DNA from 4 places in the Stenotrophomonas sp. 22DLJC03 genome. Region 1 is predicted to be linked to each of the others. Evidence: predicted binding sites of a transcription regulator. Region 1 holds the regulator's gene; each other region holds the start of a gene.
The links. Region 1 encodes FliA, which starts transcription of late flagellar genes. Its sites were predicted from a motif close to TAAAGTTTNNCNNNCNNNGGCCGATAA; they were not measured.
Positions count from the first base shown of each region.

Region 2: the regulator FliA is predicted to act here: its motif matches at 1,292-1,318, upstream of AC13GA_RS04795 (GGDEF domain-containing protein).
Region 3: the regulator FliA is predicted to act here: its motif matches at 832-858, upstream of AC13GA_RS17885 (methyl-accepting chemotaxis protein).
Region 4: the regulator FliA is predicted to act here: its motif matches at 1,416-1,442, upstream of AC13GA_RS19805 (GGDEF domain-containing protein).

Region 1 covers NZ_JBSPUG010000007.1:75,003-77,202, forward strand. The annotation lists gene flhF (flagellar biosynthesis GTPase FlhF) at 1-146, shown strand, start outside; gene AC13GA_RS19005 (MinD/ParA family ATP-binding protein) at 133-1,020, shown strand; gene AC13GA_RS19010 (RNA polymerase sigma factor FliA) at 1,017-1,760, shown strand; gene cheY (chemotaxis response regulator CheY) at 1,818-2,200, shown strand, end outside.
Region 2 covers NZ_JBSPUG010000001.1:1,031,531-1,033,730, reverse strand. The annotation lists gene AC13GA_RS04800 (TonB-dependent siderophore receptor) at 1-1,064, opposite strand, end outside; gene AC13GA_RS04795 (GGDEF domain-containing protein) at 1,351-2,200, shown strand, end outside.
Region 3 covers NZ_JBSPUG010000006.1:5,965-8,164, reverse strand. The annotation lists gene AC13GA_RS17890 (L,D-transpeptidase family protein) at 1-652, opposite strand, end outside; gene AC13GA_RS17885 (methyl-accepting chemotaxis protein) at 888-2,200, shown strand, end outside.
Region 4 covers NZ_JBSPUG010000009.1:6,358-8,557, reverse strand. The annotation lists gene AC13GA_RS19810 (YchJ family protein) at 1-88, shown strand, start outside; gene AC13GA_RS19805 (GGDEF domain-containing protein) at 92-1,372, opposite strand; gene egtB (ergothioneine biosynthesis protein EgtB) at 1,523-2,200, shown strand, end outside.

The sequences.
Region 1 (2,200 bases):
TGCCGATCACCTGGGTGACCGACGGCCAGGACGTTCCGGAGGACCTGCACCGGGCCAGTGCAGCCAATCTCGTACTTCGCCTTGAAGATTTGCGCCGCGCGGCCGATATGCCCTGCAACCCGGAGTTGAACCATGCCGTCGCGTGAGTACGCCAAGCTGACCAAGACCTTCCCGCTGTCGGCCACCCGCAGCGAGCCGCTCGGCCCTGTGCGCACCATTGCGGTCACTGGCGGCAAGGGCGGCGTGGGCAAGACGAATGTGTCCGCCAACCTGGCCGTGGCGCTGGCCGGCATGGGCAAGCGCACGCTGCTGCTGGACGCCGACCTCGGCCTGGCCAACATCGACGTGATCCTGGGACTGAACCCCACCTTTACCCTGGCCGACTTGGTCGCCGGCCGCTGCTCGCTGGATGACGTCATCGTCGAAGGCCCGAACGGCGTGCTGGTGGTCCCGGCCGCGTCCGGCCGCCGCCACATGGCCGAGCTGGCCCCGGCCGAGCACGTCGGCCTGGTCAACGTGTTCTCCGAGCTGGAACGCGAGCTGGACATCATGGTGGTGGACACCGCCGCCGGCATCAACGATGGCGTACTGACCTTCTGCCAGGCCGCACAGGACACCGTGGTGGTGGTCTGTGACGAGCCGGCCTCGATCACCGACGCCTACGCACTGATCAAGGTGCTATCGCGCGAGCGTGGCGTGGACCGCATCCAGGTGGTGGCCAACATGGTGCGCGACCCCAACGAGGGCCGCGTGCTGTACGAAAAGCTGACCCGTGTCTGCGAGAAGTTCCTCGCCGATGTCTCGCTGAACTACCTCGGCTGCGTTCCGCAGGACGATTGGCTGCGCCTGTCGGTGCAGCGCCAGCAGCCGGTGGTGAAGGCCTATCCGTCCAGCCCGGCCGCGCTGGCGATCACCGAGATCGCGCGCCGTACCGCGCGCTGGCAGGCGCCGACCGAACCGCGTGGCGGCGTCGAATTCTTCCTCGAACGCATCCTCAAGCAGCGTGGGGTGACGGCATGAAAGGCGCAGCCCAGTACAGGGAAGTGCAGCGCTCGGCGGCGAACGAAGTCATCGCCCAGCATTCGGACCTGGTGCGGCGCATCGCCCACCACCTGGCCGCGCGCCTGCCAGCCAGCGTCGAGGTCGACGACCTGATCCAGGCCGGAATGATGGGCCTGATCGAAGCCTCGCGCAGCTACGACGCCGACCAGGGCGCCTCGTTCGAGACCTACGCGTCGATCCGCATCCGCGGCTCGATGATCGACGAGATCCGCCGTGGCGACTGGGTGCCCCGCTCGGTGCACCGCCGCGCTCGTGATGCCGCCGCCACCATCCGTCGCCTGGAGCAGAGCAGCGGCCGCGCCGCCAGTGCCACCGAAGTGGCCGCGGCGATGGAAATGCCGCTGCCCGAATACCTGAGGCTGATGGAAGACGCCGCACGTGGCCAGGTGCTGAGCCTGGAGTCGCGCATCGAAGACCAGGGCGAGCTGGACACCGTCACCCAGGGGGGCCCGACCCCGCAGCAGGTGCTGGAGCGCGGCGAGTTCGGCCGCGAGCTGGGCAAGGCGATCGGCCACCTGCCCGAGCGCGAGCAGCTGGTGCTGTCGCTCTACTACGAGCAGGAGCTGAACCTGAAGGAGATCGGCGCGGTGCTTGGCGTGAGTGAATCGCGGGTCTGCCAGATCCACGGCCAGGCAGTGCTGCGCCTGCGTGGTCGACTGAAGATTTTCGAGGCGGCGGACGCCGGCCTGGAAGAATGAACATGCCCGAGGCGGCTGCCCCCGGCCGCCCGGACTGAACAACAAAGGAACTCTGCTTTGAACAAGAACATGCGCATCCTGATCGTCGACGACTTCTCGACCATGCGTCGGATCGTCAAGAACCTGCTGGGCGATCTGGGCTTCACCAATACCGCCGAAGCCGAGGACGGGCATGCCGCGCTGTCGCTGCTGCAGAGCCAGCCGTTCGATTTCGTGGTCACCGACTGGAACATGCCGGTGATGACCGGCATCGAACTGCTCAAGGCGATCCGCGCCGATGCCAAGCTGAAGACACTGCCGGTGCTGATGGTGACGGCCGAAGCCAAGCGCGAGCAGATCATCGAAGCTGCCCAGAGCGGCGTGAACGGCTACATCATCAAGCCGTTCACCGCGCAGACCCTGGAAGAGAAGCTCGGCAAGATCTTCGAACGCCTGGCGGC
Region 2 (2,200 bases), on a different contig from region 1:
AAGCTGCCTTCAGGGCCACCGGCCAAGCCTTCATTGATGCGCGAGTTGTTCACCGCTTCCACTGCCGCCGTTACCCGCGAGGTCACGTCTCCCCAGCGGCCGCGATGGGTGATCGCGCCGGTATTGCGGTACATGCGGTTGGTCTCGGCCTGCTGCTCGGCCAAAGCCCCCAGATCGATCGGTGTCGAGGTGCCGGTGGTACTGACGGCGCGGTCGCCGGCATAGATGTTGCCCTGGCGGCTGGTGCCGGCTTCGAACTCGACCACCTGGTTGGCGGTTACGTCCCAGCGCAGCAGCGCGTTGACGTCGCGGTTCTTGACGCCCTCGCGGCCGGCTGGCGGCACTGCGTTGGGGTTGGTGGCGTACTGGCGGTTGAGGTCCAGTGAGTCGGCATCGGTTTTGTTGAGATTGCCGTACAAGCGGAACGACAGGGTGTCGGTCATCGGCCCACTCAGCTGCAGGCCGACGCGCTCGCTGCCGCCTTCGGCGCTGTGCTCGGGCACCAGGCCATACAGGTCGACCGCACCGGTCAGATCGCCGGTCGGGCGCTTGGTGATGATGTTGACCACGCCACCGGAAGCACCGGAGCCATAGCGCGCCGCTGCAGGGCCGCGCAGCACTTCGATGCGCTCGATCATTTCCGCCGGCACCCAGTTGGTATCACCGCGGGTATTGCGCTCACCGCTGCGGCCCATGCGCACAGCATCACGCGCGCCGATGCGCTTGCCGTCGACCAGGATCAGGGTGTTTTCCGGGCCCATGCCACGCAGATCGATCTGGCGGTTGTTGCCGTACTGGCCCGACGCGCTGTTGCCGGTCAGGTTGACACCTGGCATGGTCCGCAACAGTTCAGCGATGTCGTTGGCAGGCGGCCGCTTGGCGATGTCCTCGGCGGTGATGGTCGAGGTGCCCAGCGCCTGCCGTGCGATCTGCGAAGCGGTGACATGCACCGTGTCGATATCGGTGGCGTCGGTTTCAGCGTGGGCGGTCAGCGCGCTGCCGGCCAGCAGGGCGGCAACGGCGAGCGCCAGCGGGCGCGGCGAAGGGACAACGGCTCGGGACATGATCTGGACCTTCTGGCAGGGCAACGGGGCCTCTGGCAAAGGGCTTGAGGCAACGACGAGGGGGAGGCGGAGCGCCGCTGCAGGTAGCCACAGCCCGATCCGTGCGCGCATTCTCCCATCAATGCGAGTGATTCTCAAATGCGTTCACGCATTGCCGCAGCCGTGCCGATGTGCTTTGCGCACCGCGCAAGCCTGCATCGCGCTTAAACTGGTCGGCTAGCCCGCCATCAACCGCACGCCGCCACGGCCGATACCCGTGGTTTGCCGTACGCAATCAGAGATCGACGTGGAACCACCCCAGTTGGACGACGCCAGCCAGCCGCTGGCCGAGGCCTGGCAGCAGTGCCTGCTGCAGGCCGGCCCTGCCGCCACCGCGCTGCTGCATGCCGCGGCCGCCGATGCCCCACCGGCCCTGGCCCAACGCTTCTACGAAGTGCTGCTGCAGGACACCCGTGCACGCCGTTTCCTTTCCCACGACCAGGTCAAGCAGCGCCTGCAGCCGGCCATGCAGCGCTGGCTGGCGCAGCTGCTGACCACCGATGCCAGCGGCATCGCCAACACGGTGGCCTCGCAACGGATCATCGGCGACGTGCACGCCCGCGTCGGCATTCCGGTCGACCTGGTCACCCGTGGCGCACGCGTGCTCAAGCATGAACTGTTCGTGCGCCTGCGCGACGATGCGCCGGACAGCGACACTGCGTTCGCCGCCATCGACTGCCTCAGCGCGATCATGGATATCGCCATGGAAGGCATGACCCTGGCCTACACCCATGCCCGCGAACGCTCCACCCGCGCCGATGCTGCGTACCGGCTGTTCTCGCTGGTGCAGAACGTCAGCACCGAGCGCGAGCGCCAGCGCGCGCTGCTGCTGGACTGGGAAAACGCGCTGCTCTACGCCCTGGCCGGCCATGTGCAGGGCAGCGACGGCGCCAGCCTGGCCACTTCCGAGTTTGGCCTGTGGTTCACCCACAAGGGCATTCCCAGCTTCGGCGAAAGCAGCGAGACACAGCAGGTCGACCAGCTGATGGCGCGTATCGACGGCTGCCTGCAGCGGGCCGCCGCCGATGATCCTGCGCAGCGGCTTACAGTGCTGCCAGCGATCCGCGAGGACCTGGCCGCGATCCGCACGTTGATGA
Region 3 (2,200 bases), on a different contig from region 1:
GCTGGCTGCCGGACGACACCGGCACCTGCGCGATCACCTTGCCCTGCGCATCCAGCAGCTGCAGGGTGGAGTCGGATTTATCGACCACGATCTTCGTCGCCTTCGGCAATGCCGCCGGTGCGATGTTTGGCACCTGGATGTGGTTGCCGGCCTTGCTCAGATCCACGCCCGGATTGAGCAGCTTCAACAGCTCAGGGGATGCGTGGAAGCGTTCGCCCAGCGACTCTTCGACGTTGTTGAAGCCCAGCGATTTCAGTTTGGACTGTGCGGCGGGGCCCTTCGGCACCGCCTGGAACGGCCCGGCGACATCCTCGCTGGTCAGCGTGTAGCTGGCCAGGGGGGTGACCGTATCAGCCTGCAGGGCCTTCCAGGTCGCGTCATCCAGTTCACCTGTTACCGTCAGCCCACGCGCCGCCTGGAAACCCGACACTGCGCGCCGCTGGTTGCTGCCCACTTCGCCGTCGATCTGGCCGGGCGAGAAATTCGCGCGATCCAGCAGCACCTGGGCGTGCAGGGCAGATCGTGGTGCGGTGTCCGGTCCTGCCTTCTCGGCAATGGGGGCAGGCAGTCCAGGCGGCGGCGCCTGCGCGAACGCAGGCGATGCCAGGAGCGACAAAGCGAGCAGGGCGGATCGGGACACAAGTAAAGGCATTGGGATCTCCAGAAGATGGCGCCACAACCTTGCCTGCAGCCCGCGCAGAGCCACCGTGAAAGCGATCTGACGCCCGCATGAGCAGCCATGCCCGTAGCAGCCCGGTCCCGGGCGTAGATGCCGCCGGGCCGGAGTCTCACCAAGGTGAACGGTGCCCGACGCCATCGATGAGCGGCGATCAAGATTGCCTGCCGGGCCGCCGATAAGGGCGCATCCCCCCGTTTTGGATACCCCCATGAACTACTTGAGGAACGTCAGGGTTGCCTGGCGTCTTGGGCTGGGCTTTGGCCTGTTGCTGCTGCTGGTTGCCGCTGTGGTGGCCACCGGCGCCACCGCCAGTGTCGTGCAGAAGCGCGCGATGCAGCAGGTGGTCGACGTCAGCGTGGCCAAGGTGCGCCTGTTGTCGCAGATGCTCGATGCCAACAACCAGATGATGGTGGTGCGCCGCGAGATGCTGATCCGCCAAGGTGACGACCGCAGCAGCGACGAGAAGCGCATTGCCGATCTGGTCAAGCGCTACGAGGCCAGCTGGTCCGCCTACCAGGCGCTTCCGGGTGATGCCGAAGGCAAAGCCATTGCAGAAACCATCGCCACCAAGCGAGCCATCGCGCGCCCGCTCAACAAGCAGACCAGCGAGCTGATGGAGCAGGGCGACTATCCGGGCGCCGTGGCGCTGACCCTGGGCCCGGTGCAGGACGCGGCCAACGGCTGGAACAAGGCGTTGTCGGACGGCGTGGACTTCGAGGAAAAGGAAAGCCGCAAGGCTGCTGCCGAAGCGATCCGCCTGGGCGAGCGCAGCCTGTTGCAGCTGCTGGTGTTGGGCGGCGTCGCGCTGCTGGCGGGCATCGCCGCCTCGGTGATGATCGGCCGCAGCCTGACCGGCCCGCTGGCGCGCGCGGTGAATCTGGCCGAGCGGCTGTCCAAGGGCCAGCTGGACCAGGAGTTCCGCCTCGGTGGCCGCGACGAGCTGACCCAGCTGGGCGAGGCCATGGCCAGCGTCCGCCAGAGCGTGCAGGCGGCGATCGGCGCGCAGCTGCAGATGGCCGAACAGCACGAAGCCGGCGCAATCCGTTATCGCATGGATGCCAGTGCCTTCCCCGGCGATTTCGGCCGCATGGTGCAGGCCACCAACAGCCTGGTCGAATCGCACGTGCAGGTGGAACTGCTGATGGCTGAAGTGATGCAGCGTTACGCCATCGGTGACCTCAGCCGCGACCTGCCGGACTACCCGGGCGAAAAGGGCACGTTGACCCGCACCCTGGCGGCGGTGAAGCAGAGCCTGATGGCGATCAACGCGCAGATCGATGAGCTGGCCCGCGCTGCACGCGCCGGTGACTTCACCATGCGCGGCGACGCCGCCGCGTTCCAGTACCAGTTCAAGGCGATGGTCGAGCACCTCAACGGCATGATGGCCAGTTCGCAGGCCAGCATCGCCGATGTTTCCGACGTGCTGCGCGCGATCTCGCACGGCGACCTGACCGCACGCATGGATGGCGAGTACGACGGCGTGTTCGCGCGCATGCGCGACGACGCCAACACCACCACCGC
Region 4 (2,200 bases), on a different contig from region 1:
CATCGGCGGCGGCAGCGCGGTGAAGATGACCGAACACAGCCGCTTCCTGCGCATCGACGGCCGCTGGTACTACCTCGACGCGGTCTGAGCCTCAGCCGCCACGCATGGCCAGCACGCGCTGGCCGGCCTGCGCGTGCACCTGGTTGCGGCCCCCGTCCTTGGCCGCGTACAGCGCCTGGTCGGCGGCCTTGACCACCGCCATCGGTCGCCGGTCCACACGACTGTCGGCCAGGCCGATGCTCACCGTCACCTGCACGACCTGGCCGCTGCCACCGCGTCCGCGCTGCTGGCGGCCGGCTTCGTCATCGCGGCTGCGGGTGCTGCGGTCGCGCAGCTGCATGCGGGTGTCCTCGATGCTCTGCCGCAGCGCCTCCACGGCATCCATGCAGGCCGCCGCAGGGCGGTCCAGGAACACCACCGCGAACTCCTCGCCGCCATAGCGGAACGCGCGGCCGCCGTCACCCACCCGCGCCAGCCGCGAGGCTACCAGGCGCAGCACGTCGTCGCCGGTGTCGTGGCCATGGGTATCGTTGAACGTTTTGAAGTGGTCTACGTCCACCATCGCGATGCTGTAGGTGCCGCGTGCCCGTTGCAGGGTCTCGTTGAACGCGCGGCGCCCCGGCAGGCCGGTCAGTTCGTCGCGGAACGCCATGTGGAAGGATTCCTGCAGCATCGCACCCAGCACCAGCAGCAGGGCGGCGCAGCTCAGCGCCGGCAGCAGCACCGGCTGCAGGAACACCCGCGGCAGCATCCACCACAGGCACAGCATCGCAAGCAGCATCGACGTATGCAGCGGGCGCGGGTGCCGCCAGGCCTGCCAGCCCAGCGCAGCGGTGGCCAGCAGGAACAGCAGCGCCGGCAGTTGTGCCAGCGCGTTCCAGTCGGCCGGAATCCAGCTCCAATGGCGGTTCGACAGCAGGTCGTGCATGCCACGCGGTTGTTGTGCCGCCAGCAGGAGGAAGATCAGAAGCGCGGTGCCACTGGCAATACCACGCAGCAACAGGTCGTGGCGTCGGCGCCCGCGCTCCGGCCACAACGCCAGTCCGGCGAACAACAGCGGCAACCAGGTTGAGATGGCGTGGAAGCGAAGCGGCGTCAGTGCGGTGACATGGCCACTGCGCAGGTAGCCAGCGACATCGTGGTGCAGTAGCGCAAATACCACCGCCACCAGCAGTAGCAGGCACAGCGCGCGCATCTGATGGTAGAGCAGGGCCAGCCCCGCGCCGAGGCAGGCCAGCAGCCAGGGCAGGATGCGCTGGGCGGGACTGGCCACGTCTTCAGCACCCAATGCGGTGCACAGCACCACGGCGACCAGCATGGCGGGCAGCACGAACAGGTAATGCGCAGGCTGGCGGAGCGGATGCAGGGGCAAGCAGGAATTCCAGCGCGGTGACGACGCGGCCGCAGCATTGCCGTTAGCGGCGTTCGTGCCTGCATCTTGAATGCGGGTGGCTTACCCATGTGAACAAAGTGACGCCGAACCATGACATCGCACTCACCGTTCTGCGCCGATGCTGCCCGCATGGACAGCGTACCCGCCGCCGTCGCTGCCCCGCAGCACGATCTCACCCACCAGTTCGCCCGCATCCGGGCGCGCAGCCTGCAGCTGGCCGCACCGCTCAGTGCCGAGGACGCCATGCTGCAGAGCATGGCCGACGCCAGCCCGAGCAAGTGGCATCTGGCCCATACCACCTGGTTCTTCGAGCGCTTCGTGTTGGCGGGACTCGCCACCACACCGGCGCATGACCCGGCCTGGGACTATCTGTTCAACAGCTACTACAAGAGCATCGGCCCGGCGCATGCGCGGCCGCAGCGTGGGCTGCTGTCGCGACCCTCGCTGCAGCAGGTGCGCGACTACCGGCAGCAGGTCGATGCGCAGGTACAGGCACGCCTGATGGCAGGCGACCTTGATGAGCAGGCGCTGCAGCACCTGCAGCTGGGACTGCAGCATGAGCAGCAGCATCAGGAGCTGCTGCTCACCGACATCAAGCACGCGTTCTGGTGCAATCCGCTGCAGCCGCCGTATCGCGAAGACCTGCAACCCACCGCAAGCAGCGCCAGCGCTCAGGGTTGGATCGAGTCACCCGAGCGCATCGTCACCGTCGGCGCCGCAGCCTGGCCGCAGCAGGCCGCGTTCGCGTACGACAACGAATCGCCAGCGCACCGCGTGCTGCTGCCCGCCCACGCCCTGGCCGAGCGC